DNA from 2 places in the Vibrio sp. 1402 genome. Region 1 is predicted to be linked to the other one. Evidence: predicted binding sites of a transcription regulator. Region 1 holds the regulator's gene; the other holds the start of a gene.
The links. The regulator CRP, encoded in region 1, controls carbon source genes, mostly activating them, when cyclic AMP is high. The targets are predictions, from matches to a motif close to TGTGANNNNNNTCACA.
Positions count from the first base shown of each region.

Region 2: rppH (RNA pyrophosphohydrolase) is a predicted target of CRP. The motif match lies at 4,978-4,993, and genes of this name have one in related genera.

Region 1 is NZ_JAWOWE010000020.1:27,459-34,591, reverse strand. It holds gene R7044_RS22390 (TIGR02444 family protein) at 1-262, shown strand, start outside; gene R7044_RS22385 (hydrolase) at 350-1,357, shown strand; gene R7044_RS22380 (YheU family protein) at 1,391-1,603, shown strand; gene R7044_RS22375 (phosphoribulokinase) at 1,729-2,598, shown strand; gene crp (cAMP-activated global transcriptional regulator CRP) at 2,839-3,471, shown strand; gene R7044_RS22365 (DUF1338 domain-containing protein) at 3,608-4,399, opposite strand; gene astD (succinylglutamate-semialdehyde dehydrogenase) at 4,648-6,105, opposite strand; gene astA (arginine N-succinyltransferase) at 6,134-7,133, opposite strand, start outside.
Region 2 is NZ_JAWOWE010000003.1:495,343-502,475, forward strand. It holds gene vpsR (cyclic-di-GMP-binding transcriptional regulator VpsR) at 86-1,420, shown strand; gene R7044_RS08630 (hypothetical protein) at 1,948-2,199, shown strand; gene R7044_RS08635 (NADP(H)-dependent aldo-keto reductase) at 2,331-3,365, opposite strand; gene R7044_RS08640 (DUF6482 family protein) at 3,520-3,831, shown strand; gene mutH (DNA mismatch repair endonuclease MutH) at 3,847-4,527, opposite strand; gene rppH (RNA pyrophosphohydrolase) at 5,147-5,668, shown strand; gene ptsP (phosphoenolpyruvate--protein phosphotransferase) at 5,671-7,133, shown strand, end outside.

The sequences.
Region 1 (7,133 bases):
TTTACTTCACTCCTTTCGCGACCTTCGTCGCCACCTTAAGTCTCAAGTCAATGACGCTTTGTATCGTGAGACCTTGCAGTTTGAGCTGCAACTAGAAAAGCAGCAACAAGCGGATTTGGTGGACTGCATTAACTCACTTGCACTACTCAAAAATGATGGTGACCCACTGACGTTGAGATACTGTCGTCAACTCGGTGGGGAGCATTTGCAGCAAGCCTTTGCTATTCCGGTGCCAAACATTCAACCACCAAAACGCCCATAAATCTGTAGAATACCTATAATCTTTATAAAGGATTATATTAATAAGTTCTTCAACGGACACCGAAGGACCGCATAAGAGCAGTTAGGTATGACACAATTTTTCGCAGCCGCCGGGATCAAAAACCCGCATCTCCAAACGCTTTTGCCGCGTTTTATTCGCAAAAAAGCGTTATTTACGCCGATTTGGCAAACCCTCGATACATCCGATGGCGACTTTCTCGATCTCGCGTGGAGCGAGGACCCAACCCAAGAGCCTGCACAAAAAAAGCCGATTTTTGTTTTATTTCATGGATTAGAGGGGTGCTTCTATAGCCCTTATGCCAATGGGTTAATGAATGCATTTGCTCAATCTGGATGGCTGTCGGTGATGATGCATTTTCGTGGCTGCAGCGGTAAACCAAACAAAAAAGCACGAGCTTACCACTCGGGTGAAGTGACGGATGCTCGTTACTTCCTAGAGCACCTTGAACAACGTTTTCCTGATAATCCCAAAGTTGCAGTTGGTATTTCTCTTGGCGGTAACATGTTGGCGAATTATTTAGCCCAATATAAAGATCACCCTATTTTGAATGCAGCGACTATTATCTCAGCGCCTTTAGACCTAGCGGCGTGTGCAAACCGTATAGAACAAGGCTTTTCAAAAGTGTATCGCCGTTATCTGCTTTCTTCACTGAAACGTAACGCGTTACAAAAGCATCATCTACTACATGGCGAGCTTGCGCTGTCCTACAACTCAATAAAACGTGTCACACGATTGTATGAATTCGATGATTTGATTACCGCACCATTGCATGGCTTCAAAGACGCACAAGATTATTACGACCAATGCTCTGGCTTAAGTAAACTACAGCAAATCACGCTACCCACACTGATCATCCATGCCAAAGACGATCCGTTCATGACCGACGATGTGATCCCGAAGTTTGTTCTGCCAGATAACATTGATTACCGTCTCTTTGAACACGGTGGCCATGTTGGCTTCCTAACAGGAACGGCGTTAAAACCTAAGTTTTGGTTGGAGGAAGCGCTGCCCGCGTATTACGAAAGTATCGCCGCAGATTACCTTTCTGCTGTATCCAAGCAACGAACGCAGTAAACTAGCCGCTCATCATAAAAGTTAGAGGTATTTATGATCATTCCATGGCAAGACATTGCGCCGGAAACATTGGAAAACTTAATTCGTGAATTCGTCTTACGCGAAGGAACGGATTACGGAACCGTCGAGGTTTCTTTGCAAGACAAAATTGATCAAGTTAAAGCTCAATTGGAAAAAGGTGAAGCGGTTATCGTGTTCTCTGAGCTACACGAAACCGTCGATATTCAACATAAAACAAAATTTTAGACCCTTCACATTTTACCGTATCCCACTCGATGACAAGGTATTGTTACGTGCTATAGTGGGATATCGACCGTGCAGTAGTAACTCTACTGCACATTACAGGTAAGTAATTTTCGACAAGGTTTGTCATGTCAGCTAAACACCCAATTATTGCGGTTACTGGTTCGTCCGGTGCCGGCACGACCACTACATCTGAAGCCTTCCGTAAAATGTTCAATATGATGAACGTTAAACCCGCATGGGTTGAAGGCGATAGCTTCCATCGCTTTACTCGCCCAGAAATGGACATCGAAATTCGCAAAGCCCGCGAGCAAGGTCGACACATTAGCTACTTTGGCCCACAAGCTAATGACTTCCCGGGATTAGAAGAGTTTTTCCGTAAGTTCGGGCATGACGGCACTGGCAGCGTGCGCCGTTATCTGCACACGTTTGACGAAGCGGTTCCCTACAATCAAATGCCAGGCACGTTTACACCGTGGCAAGACTTACCCGAAAACAGCGACGTGCTGTTTTATGAAGGGTTACATGGTGGCGTGGTCGATGGCGATGTTAATGTTGCTCAACATGTGGATTTCTTAATCGGCATGGTGCCGATTGTGAACTTAGAGTGGATACAAAAATTCGTACGTGACACTCGCGATCGCGGCCATTCGCGTGAAGCGGTAATGGACTCAATCGTGCGATCCATGGACGATTACCTCAACTATATCACTCCGCAGTTTTCTCGTACTCACATCAACTTCCAGCGCGTACCGACCGTTGATACTTCCAACCCACTTAATGCAAAAGGCATCCCTAGTTTGGATGAGAGTTTTGTGGTGATTCGCCTACGCGGTATCAAGAATGTCGACTTCCCATATCTGCTGGCCATGATTGATGGCTCATTCATGTCACGCCACAACACGATTGTCGTACCCGGCGGTAAGATGAGCTTTGCAATGGAGCTCATAGTTCGGCCTATCCTACAACAGCTCATCGAAACAGGGAAAATTGGCTAAAAACCTGCCTGCGAAGATGTTTACTTTTCATACCGTGATCATGTGCACAGTTTTGCTTACAAAATCTCAATCATGGCACGATTAAAATCAAGAAATCGTTTTCGAAAAAGGATACTATTTCTTACCGAAACACAAGAGAGCTTGCAGCATATAAAAAGTGCTCTTATTCTAGTAGGCCTAATTCAGGCTTAGCTAAAATATGGATAGCGCAAGCGTACCCTGCAGAGGAAGTGAGATATTATGGTTCTAGGTAAACCTCAAACCGACCCAACATTAGAGTGGTTTCTTTCACACTGTCATATTCATAAGTACCCTTCAAAGAGCACGCTAATTCACGCGGGCGAAAAGGCAGAAACTTTGTACTACATCGTTAAAGGTTCTGTTGCGGTTCTTATCAAAGACGAAGAAGGTAAGGAGATGATCCTTTCTTACCTAAACCAAGGAGACTTTATTGGTGAACTTGGTCTATTCGAGGAAGACCAAGAGCGCACAGCTTGGGTTCGTGCTAAATCTCCTTGTGAAGTTGCTGAAATTTCTTTCAAGAAGTTCCGTCAGCTTATCCAAGTAAACCCAGACATCCTAATGCGTCTTTCTGCGCAGATGGCTCGTCGTCTTCAAGTAACTAGCCAAAAAGTGGGTGACCTGGCGTTCCTAGACGTAACTGGTCGTATCGCTCAGACGCTTCTGAACCTTGCAAAACAACCAGACGCAATGACTCACCCAGACGGCATGCAAATCAAGATCACTCGTCAAGAAATCGGTCAAATTGTTGGCTGTTCTCGTGAGACAGTAGGTCGTATCTTGAAGATGCTAGAAGAGCAGAACCTAATCTCTGCTCACGGTAAAACCATCGTGGTTTACGGTACTCGTTAATCTCGAACTAGAGTGACACGAACAAAATTATAAAAGCCACCAATGGCAACATTGGTGGCTTTTTATTTACTCATGACCAAATGAGATAGGGTGCAGCGAACACTAATGAGTAAGCTTAACAGGTTAACCCTAAAACTTAGCCATTCGTACTTTCAAAGATTTTGTCAGCTGAAGCGGCCACGAAACCTGGGTACAAATCACCATTTTCCATCGGATAGCGCTTAGCAAATTCATAAAACCCGCCAGGGATAATTTCAGTGCCTTCGCTAAAACGAACCGCTACTTTATCTGCCATGGTCGATGACTGCTCTAGCAACACCTCAGGAGTGCCCTTCACTTCACCACCATTTTCATTAATGGTAAACCCAGCGGTACGCAGATGATCGTTTACCTGCTTCACTTCTTCATATTCATTGAGCTGGTTAACGCTCACCGTGAAGTGGTTTGCTCCGTAACCATGCGCCGCAAGCCAAGATGCGTACTCACTTTCTTTAGCCAACGTTTGGTAATCAGCAAAGCTTAAATCCCACAAGCGCCCACCATGTAAGAATGCGCTATCTTTCAGCTTGTCAGCATCGATTTGTGCCACCAAATTTTTCACAATCTCTTGTAGCTCAGGCGAGCACTCTTCAACTTTTAGCTCACTAATAAATACTTTAGGTTGCTTCGGATCTGGGTGCTCATAGTGCTTAGCAACCAGCTTTTTGCTTTCGAAAATGTAATCACCACACGCCTTGTAACCAATAGCTACAAATGGCTTAGCTAGAGTTTCAATACCAAGAGGCGCGATATTGAAGGTACGTAAAGCTATATGATCATTAATCAGAGGCTCATCTTCTTGAAGCAGCTGATGCACTTTAGCAGCCGAAGGGCAAAGACGTTGAATGTAATCTTGCCATAGCGATTCAAATAACACATCGGGCGTCATAACGACTCCTTGTTACGAGATGTAGAGTTTAAAGGTAAGCGGAAGTTGGCTGCTCGTTCACAACAAAAGTTGTCCAGAATAATGAACGAGCAACCATCAACCTGTGACGGTAAATGCCAGTCAGTCAACACGCTTTTCCGAGTCTTTGCTCACTTTTCGTGTTCTGCCAACGATCACTACAACCCATACCTAAATGATGCGCCGGCAAGGTGAGCCGCAATGCATAGTTGCGACTCTATTATTAAAACTTATAGCGCTACACCTGGACTCAATGTTGCAGGCAAGACAGTCTCTTGACCTTCCATTGATGCCATTGGGTACGCACAGTAATCTGCTGCGTAGTAAGCGCTTGGGCGCAAGTTACCCGACGCCCCCGGACCACCAAATGGCGCATCACCGCTTGCACCAGTGAGCTGGCGGTTACGGTTCACGATACCTGCACGAATGTGGTCAACGAAGTATTCCCATTCTTGGTCGTCGGTTGAGACCAAACCAGCAGATAAGCCAAAGCGCGTATCGTTTGCTAGCGCCACGGCTTTGTCTAACCCTTCGTAACGCACCACTTGCAGAAGTGGGCCGAAGTATTCTTCATCTGGTAACTCAGCAATGTTCGTTACATCAATGATGCCAGGAGAAACAAATGCCGCCTCTCCTGCTTTCGCTTCAATTAAGCTTTCACCGCCAAGAGACTGTAGGTTAGCTTGTGCATCAAGAATAAACTTGGCTGCCGCGACCGAAATTTGCGGTCCCATAAATGGCGCAGGTTCTGCAAATGGTTGGTCTACGCGAATATTGCGTGTCGCTTCAACGAGCTTGGTGATAAGCGCATCGCCTTTTTCACCCAATGGCACATACAAACGACGAGCACACGTACAACGCTGCCCAGCACTGATAAACGCTGACTGGATGATGGTATAAACCGTGGCATCCAAATCACCATATTTATCAGAGATCACCATCGGGTTATTACCACCCATTTCTAGTGCGAGCATCTTGCCCGGTTGACCCGCAAATTGACGGTGTAATACATGCCCCGTATTCGCGCTACCCGTAAACAGTACGCCATCAATGCCTTTTGCGTCAGCGAGGGCAATACCAGTTTCTTTCGCGCCTTGAACAAGGTTAATCACGCCTTTCGGCAGACCGGCTTCTTCCCATAGCTTCATCGCCAATTCACCCGTCCATGGCGTTTGCTCAGACGGTTTGAAGACTACCGTGTTACCAGCCAGTAGCGCAGGCACAATGTGACCATTTGGTAGGTGGCCTGGGAAGTTGTAAGGACCAAACACCGCCATCACGCCCAATGGGCGGTGGCGCAATACGATTTGGTTGCCTGCTGCTTCACGGCTCGCCTCACCAGTGCGGTCATGATAAGCGCGAATCGAAATGGCAATTTTACCTGCCATGGCTGCTGCTTCAGTGCGCGTTTCCCAAATCGGCTTACCGGTTTCTTTGGCAATCACTTCGGCGATTTTTTCGCTGTTCTCTTTTACTTTCTCCGCAAAAGCCAACACGATTGCCTCACGCTCTGAAAATGGACGCTTTTTCCAGTTAATAAACGCTTCACGCGCTGCAGATACCGCCTGGTTCACCTGCTCTGCCGTTGCACCTTTGCCTTGCCAGATCACTTCTTGGTTGTACGGCGACAGAGACGTAAATGCTTCACCCTGACCTTGTACCCATTCACCTGCAATCCAATGTGTCATTGTTTCTATCCTTAAATTCTGTCGTCTGTTACTGCGGAAGAAGGCGAACGAAATCCCCTTCTTCAACCGAAAGTGCATCCGCAACGTCTGGTGCAATCATCACGCTTTGTGTTTCTGCGTCATACGCCGCTTTAGTGACTGTCGCACGGAAGTTCTCGAAAGATGAATTACACATCAAGAAGTCTTGTGTGCTGGAATGTTCAGAGATTTTGACTTGCGCACGGAATGAATGACGTACCGACTCAATATTACGCAGATCACACTCAACCGTTGGGCCACCATCGAAGATGTCGACGTAGCCTCGGTTGGTAAAACCTTCACGCTCAAGCAGCTTCAGCGCTGGACGCGTGTTGTCATGTACTTGACCAATCACGGCTTGCGCTTCTGGGCTGAGCAGGTTGATGTAAATAGGCAGTTTCGGCATCAAGTCGGCGATAAAGCCTTTCTTGCCGATACCTGTCAGGTAATCTGCAAGCGTGAAATCGATAGAGAAGAAATGCTCTTGAAGCCATTGCCAGAATGGTGAATTACCCTCGTCGTCTGAAACGCCACGCATCTCCGCAAAGATCGTTTCAGAGAAGCGCTCTGGGTGCTCTGCCATCATTAGGAAACGACACTTCGACATTAGACGACCATTCAGACCTTGGCGGAATTTCTCACGCAAGAACAAGGTACAAATTTCGCTGTTACCCGTGTAGTTATTACCAAAAGTAAGCAGTTTAACGACGTTGTTAACGCCAAGCTTTGGCGACGAGTGCACGACTTTACTAATGTGATATGAGTAAAATGGGACATCCCAGCCGATAGATGCTTCGATTCCGGTGGTACCCGCAACCTCACCCGTTTCAGAGTCAAAGCCAACCATCAGGTAGCCTTCATCGCCTGGTTCTGCCACATCTGGCTTACCAAAGCTGTACTCTGAATGTTTGATTCGATTAGTTAACAGTTCTTCGTTAACCGGTAGAGATGTAAATCCGTGACCAGACTCCACCGCACAAGTGTGCAGTGCGTCGTAATCCGACATCGCG
Region 2 (7,133 bases), on a different contig from region 1:
GGGGCGGAGTCTCGATAATGTTACCCGCTCGCAAAGATAAGTTTGTGGCACAAAATTTCTATTAACAATGAAAAAGGGTTAGAGAATGGCTGGGCAGTTTAAGATGGATTCCATCCCGGGATCGCTTGTGGTAGTTGGCGGTACTTATGAGCCTTGGTTATCGGTACTGGAGCAAGTGGGCTGGAAGTGTCACCAAGTAGGTGACTTACGCAAAGCTAATACGCTGTTAGAAGATATTGGTCCATGTATCGGTATTGTTGATCTCAGCCATGACGAGTTCAGCTTGAATGGTTTGGCGAACTTAGTCAGCTCTCACAAACACGTACGTTGGTTAGCGTTTATTCGTGAATCTCAGCTTGGCACTGACACCATATGCCAGTTCATTGTTAACTTTTGTATCGATTTTTTCACAGCGCCGATCCCAGATGCACAGTTATTAAGCACAATAGGTCACCAGCTTGGCATGCTTAAGTTGGAGAAAAAAGTTTGGCCTAGTTTTGGTAGCAGTTTAGATATGGGTTTGATCGGTGAATCTATCCCGATGAAACGTTTACGCGATCAAGTGAAGCGCATTGGTCCAACGGACGTCAGTATTCTGATTTCTGGGGAAAGTGGGACTGGTAAAGAGGCGGTTGCTAGGGCCATCCATAAAGTCTCTTCACGCTCTCATAAACCGTTTATGGCAATTAACTGTCGCGCACTCAATGAACAACGTTTCCAAGCTGAAGTATTTGGTATTAACGCCGATGAAGATATGGAAGCATGCCTGCTTGAACAAGCAGATGGCGGCACCGTGTTGTTTAACGACATTCTTACCATTTCAAAAGAGCAGCAAATGAATCTGCTGAGATTCTTGCAAGAAGGCACCATTGATACCAAAGATGGCGTAAAAGCGGTTAACGTGCGTATTCTTGCTGCTAACTCGTCAGATGTTGAAAAAGCTTTGATTGACGGTGACTTCAATGAAGAGCTTTACCATTACATCAACGTTTTGCGCATCAATGTCCCTAGCTTGAAAGAACGTGCGAGTGACATCGCATTGCTGGCTCGTTTCTACTTACAAGAGTTCTCAAAAGAGTACAACTCGCAAGCAAAAAGCTTTTCTGAGGATGCATTCAAGGCACTGACACGTTATTTCTGGCCTGGAAATGTGCGTGAGCTGATGAACCAAGTGAAGCGAGCGGTATTAATGTCCGACAGCGTAATGATTGAAGAGCATCACTTAGATTTACCTCAACGTAATGACTCAAAGCGCAGCTTGAAATCAATCCGTGAGAAGAGTGAACGTGATGCGTTGCTAGTTGTTTTGGAATCTCATTCTGGTCAAGTTTCAAATGCGGCGAAAGAGCTAGGAGTTTCGCGTGCAACCATGTATCGACTACTTAATAAACATAATTTGATTTCCGAACAAGCCATGTAGTTGGCCTTTCCCTGTGTCAAATAGGCGAATAAATACAATAAAAGAGTGGCCACAGAGCCGCTCTTTTTATTTTTTGTTTGGTTTGATTTATAAAATCCGCAAATTTATATATTCCTCAGGTGAATATGTTATACATAAAAGTATATGAAACTAAATTGAGGTGTATTGATTTGTTTTTAATCAAAAAGGCAAAAAATGTTTGATATATATTCATCAAAGCTTACAATTTAACCGTAACTCAGTGAGTTATACCTTTCATAAACGGATTAATTTTTAGCTAGGAGGCGCAAGATGAAACATTACGTTGTTAACACCACTGCTTGCGCTGATCGTATGCCTATCGCTCCGATAACCCTTAAATCGGATGATACCAATACCACTGGCTCACAAGATAAAAATTAATCCGTAACCTATCATATTTATTACTAGGCTGCGGAAAAGTAGCGGCTTAGTATCAACAGAATATTTCTGTTCATTTTACGCACTATTTTTCCCAGTCGAATACATCGATAATCGGAGAAAATATTATGCGTCACTCTATTTACCTACAATTGGCCACTTTGCTATTGAAAGCAGACCTTAAACGCGAAGAAAAGCAATGGCAGCGCACCATACGTCGAACTGCTCATGATATTCCATGGACGAATGTTCATCTATTGAGAGATATTGGTTTAGATCGCGATGGTCGTTCTACACGTGCCAATGTTCCGGATGCAGTAAAAGTTGAACGTCGAGTTCGTCACCTTCGTCGAGTCTTAACGTCGCGAATAATGACGTAATCGTTAGCGTGTTGGGCTGACTGAGTTGCTAACGAGTCATTCAACACGCTTAACTTTTTATATGAAGTATGACTTCATTGGATAAACAGCTGATCTTGAAGATCAGCTGTTTTCGTTTGAAGGTGGTACTGTTAAGGGCAAGGATTCGAGTAAGTTGTACCTATTGCTTGAATTTCAGTAAGTAGTTCGTCGCTAAGTTGCAAATCAATACTGTCGATATTGGCTTTTAATTGGTCTAGGTTTGTTGCTCCGATAATGTTAGAAGCAACAAATGGACGCTGATTGACAAACGCGAGCGCCATTTGTGCAGGGTTTAGACCATGCTCTTGAGCTAAATTGACGTAAGCTTCGGTCGCTTTAACACCTTGCGGAGTGAAGTAGCGCGCAAAACGCTCCCACTTAGTGCATCGAGCGCCTTCAGGTTTTGCCCCGTTTAGGTATTTACCACTCAGGCAGCCAAATGCCAAAGGAGAGTAGGCAAGTAACTGAACGCCTTCGTAATGGCTGATTTCAGACAAGCCAACTTCGAAGCTGCGGTTCAATAAGTTATATGGGTTTTGAATGGAGACAATTCTTGGCAAATCGTGTTTTTCTGCCAAACGCAGTAGCGACATCACACCCCACGGCGTCTCGTTGGATACGCCGATATAGCGCACTTTACCTGCATTCACTAATTCAGTAAGCGCTTCCAACGTTTCAATTAACGTGACTTCTTCTTGTTTGTCAGGGTATGGGTAGTTGAGTTGACCAAAGCAGTTGGTTTGACGCTGCGGCCAATGTAGTTGGTACAAATCGACATAATCGGTTTGTAGACGATTAAGGCTGTCATCAATCGCTGTATGGATGTGGCGACGATTAAGGCTCATGTTGTCTCTAATGTGAGGAACATTGCGAGGGCCTGCCACTTTTGTTGCCAGTACTACTTTTTCTCTTTTGCCGCTTTTTGCTAACCAATTACCGATGTATTGCTCGGTAAGCCCTTGTGTTTCCGATCTTGGCGGTACAGGGTACATCTCTGCGGTATCGATGAAGTTCACCCCATGATCGAGGGCAAAGTCGAGCTGTTCAAAGGCGTCCTTTTCTGTGTTTTGCTCGCCAAACGTCATAGTGCCGAGGCAGATTTTACTGATCTCAAGTGATGAGTGCGGTAGTTTTGTGTATTGCATATCACGTCCTTGAAGAGTTACCGACTAAATAAGTGACTCCAATATAGGGGATTTTTAGCCGCAATCGCAAATGATTTACGTATAAAGGGAGAGCAAACTCGAAAGCTACAGTTAGCCTAACTACACTTAAATAATCGTGTGAAGGAGGTATGTTATGCAGAAGCATCAATTGGACATGTGGCTACATGGTCCACATAAAGATACTTATAAAACTCCCAAAGTATTTGTGATTGGGTGTTCTGATGTCTCTGACTATCTTTTAGCTGTGGAGTACAAGCATCAACTTGAGCCGATTAAAGACGGTGAAGACCCGATACATTTTGGCTCTCTAGACTTAGTAAAAGAAGAACTATTGAGGCTAGGGGTCGATAAAGCGTATTTAAGGCTGCGCAATGCGTATGACGAATGTGGCACTGAAGAGGCAGCCTCATACTGCGATATTGAGTTATCGCTCGTGACGCACTAAATAGCTGATATGGTTTTATTCTGGTTGAGTGTTAATGTAGTGCTTGAGTAAGATCTGTTCAGTAAACTGTGTTCTAAGGTAAAAGCCTCGGGGCAGAGTTTTCATCGGCTTACCATTTGAGTTGTATGCTTCGGTGAGCGCTTTTGCATTTGCGGCTTTAGGGCGAAGATGCAGCGCTTCTCCGTGTCTGGCGGAAATTTGATCAAATCTTCCCAAGACGATCATCTCCATTAACTCTTCCCAGTCATTTCGCAAAATCCGTTCTTCTTCTTCATCTGGTGACCAAATGAGTGGACTGCCCACACGTCTTTCAGCGAGTGGGATTTCTCGTTCTCCTTCTACGGGTACCCAAAGCACGCGAGATAGCTTGTTTCGAACATGACTTGTTTCCCATGTAAGACCATGAACACCAGTGAGGGGAGCCACAGAAACAAAGGTTGTTTCTAAAGGTTTGCCAGAATAACTGATCGGAATACTTTTCAACTCGATCCCTAGTTTTGCGAAATCTTGTTGAGGTTTACTGCCAGCTGGAGCGCCCAAGTGCCATTCGAGTAATTGACCCACCCAACCTTTATCACGTTTTAAGTTTTCAGGAACAATCATATTCGCCTCGGCGGCCAACTCAGCAAAACTGAGTCCTGCCATATCATGCGCTCGTTCCAATAGCTCTGCTTCTGTTTGTGGTTCTGGTTTCATAGTTACAAGGTGGTATTACAAAAAATATAGTTTATCAAACTCCGACCAAATCTACTGTTTAAGATTTCACCGAGGCGGTGTAAGAACGATCAATTCATAACTTATCCACAGGTGGAGGAGGTATTGATAAGATCCTGACGGGGTCTGTATGAATAAACAGGGGTTAAAATGCATTTTTGGGGTTGATTTTGTTGTAATCATCTAAACGAATAGCAGGTAAGTGTGGATAAATAGCCTGTTGGTGGATCTTTGACCGATCTGAGTTTGGTGAAAAGATCATCAAGAAATTGAAGATCGAATTATCGTTATTTTTAAAAATAAATACTTTTTTATCAATGTTTTATGTTTGTTTTTTTGTTTATTCATTTGTTTTTCATTTGATGGGATTGAACTGAATTACTCATTTGAATTGAATTCTTCACAAAGTTATTCACAGAAAAGGTGAATAAATGTGGGCAATGTCTCACTCTTGTGTTGATAAGGTATGGTTTGATTAAAAGATATCCAAAAATGCTGAAAAGGTAATAAATCTTGCTCATATCACATCAGTAAGTTTGCTAGTAATGGGGATATGTGGAAAAATCACGGTAATAAAAAATTTATTCATAGAGGTTAGCCAGTGATAGATGGCGATGGTTACCGACTTAATGTTGGTATTGTGATATGTAATAACCATGGTCAGGTCTTCTGGGCTAAACGATACGGGCAACACTCATGGCAATTTCCACAAGGTGGGATTGACGAAGGTGAAACCCCTGAACAAGCCATGTTCAGGGAGTTATATGAAGAAGTCGGTTTAACGAAAAAAGACGTTAAGATCATTGCAACAAGTCGTCATTGGTTAAGATATAAGCTACCAAAGCGATTGGTGCGTTGGGACTCCAAGCCTGTTTGTATCGGCCAAAAACAGAAATGGTTTCTGCTGAGATTAGAATGCGATGAGTCTCGCATTAATATGCAACGCGGAAAATCCCCTGAATTTGATGGTTGGCGCTGGGTAAGTTACTGGTATCCAGTTAGGCAAGTTGTTTCTTTCAAGCGAGATGTTTATCGACGAGCGATGAAAGAATTTGCATCCTTAGCCATGCCTTTTCGAGAGAGAAAAGCGAAAGGGAAAAGAAAAAAGCAACGTAGAGGATAATCATGCTCAGTCAGCTAAGGGAAATAGTTGAGAAAGTCTCCAGGGTCGATGATGTGCATCTGGCACTCGATATATTGGTGAAAGAGACTTGTGCTGCCCTTAGTACTGAGTGCTGTACTATCTATCTTGCTAATGAAGAAATGCAGCGCCTTGAGTTAATGGCAACTCAAGGCCTTATTTTTGAAGGTGATAGTATTCATATCAACTTCAATGAAGGCTTGGTTGGGTTGGTAAAACGAAGCGCTGAACCCCTTAACCTTGCCGAAGCCTCAAAACACCCCGAGTTCAAATTCTTTCCTCAACTCGGCGAACAGATTTACCACTCTTTTTTAGCTACTCCAATCATTCATCGTAAACAAGTTTTAGGTGTGTTGGTGATCCAACAAAAAACGCCGCGCTTGTTTAGTGAAATGGAAGAATCGTTTCTTGTTACCTTATCCGCTCAGTTAGCGGTGCTCATTGCACATGCGCAGAATCTTGGGCATTGGCAGTTAGCATCTAAACCCACGGTATTAAAAGGTTTGCCTGCGTCTACTGGTGTCGCGATTGGAGAGTTTTGGTTCGACAATACCCAGCCGAGTTTATCGGATGTTTTCCCTTCGTCCACGTTAGATAAGGAACGCGAGCACGAGACACTACTGGTGGCCATAGAGCGAGCGTTAAATGACTTTCGCCGTATGCGGAAAAAGCTGGACAGTGAAATCAACAAAGATGCGCTGGCGATCTTCGATCTGTTTACTCACTTACTGAATGATCCGATGCTTCGCGGTGATTTGAAGAAGCAGATTGAAAAAGGAGATAGGGCAGACTGGGCGTTACGCCAAGTTGTAGAGTCATACTCGAATCGATTTGCCAGAATGTCGGATGTATACATGCGTGAAAGAGCGCAAGATATCCGAGAGTTAGGGCAAAGGCTGCTCTATTTTCTACACAACAGCGAGCAAGAAAATTCTGCAATTGATCGTCCCATTATTTTGGTGGCGAATGAACTCACTGCCACCTTGCTCGCTTCTGTACCTAAAGAGTTTTTGTTAGCTGTCGTATCATTAGAGGGAGGCGCTAACTCTCACGCTGCCATTTTATCTCGAGCTCTTGGGGTCCCTGCAGTCATGGGCGCCAACATTAATCCGGATGTGGTTAATGGCAAACTCGGGATAGTCGACGGCTATACGGGTGAGATCTTCTTAGAGCCAAACCGCCAGTTGTTGCGAGAGTATCGCAGCTTAGTAAGCGAAGAGTCTGAATTGTTTGCCATGGTAAACAAGGACCTCGCACTCCCTGCGGTTACGCAAGATAATCACCATATCGAAATTATGCTGAATGCGGGACTCAGTGCAGACAGTAATATTGCCATCAACACAGGTGTTGATGGTGTTGGGTTGTACCGAACTGAGATTGCATTTTTACTTCAGCATCACTTTCCTTCTGAAGATGAGCAGTATCATCAATACCAAGCAATACTTAA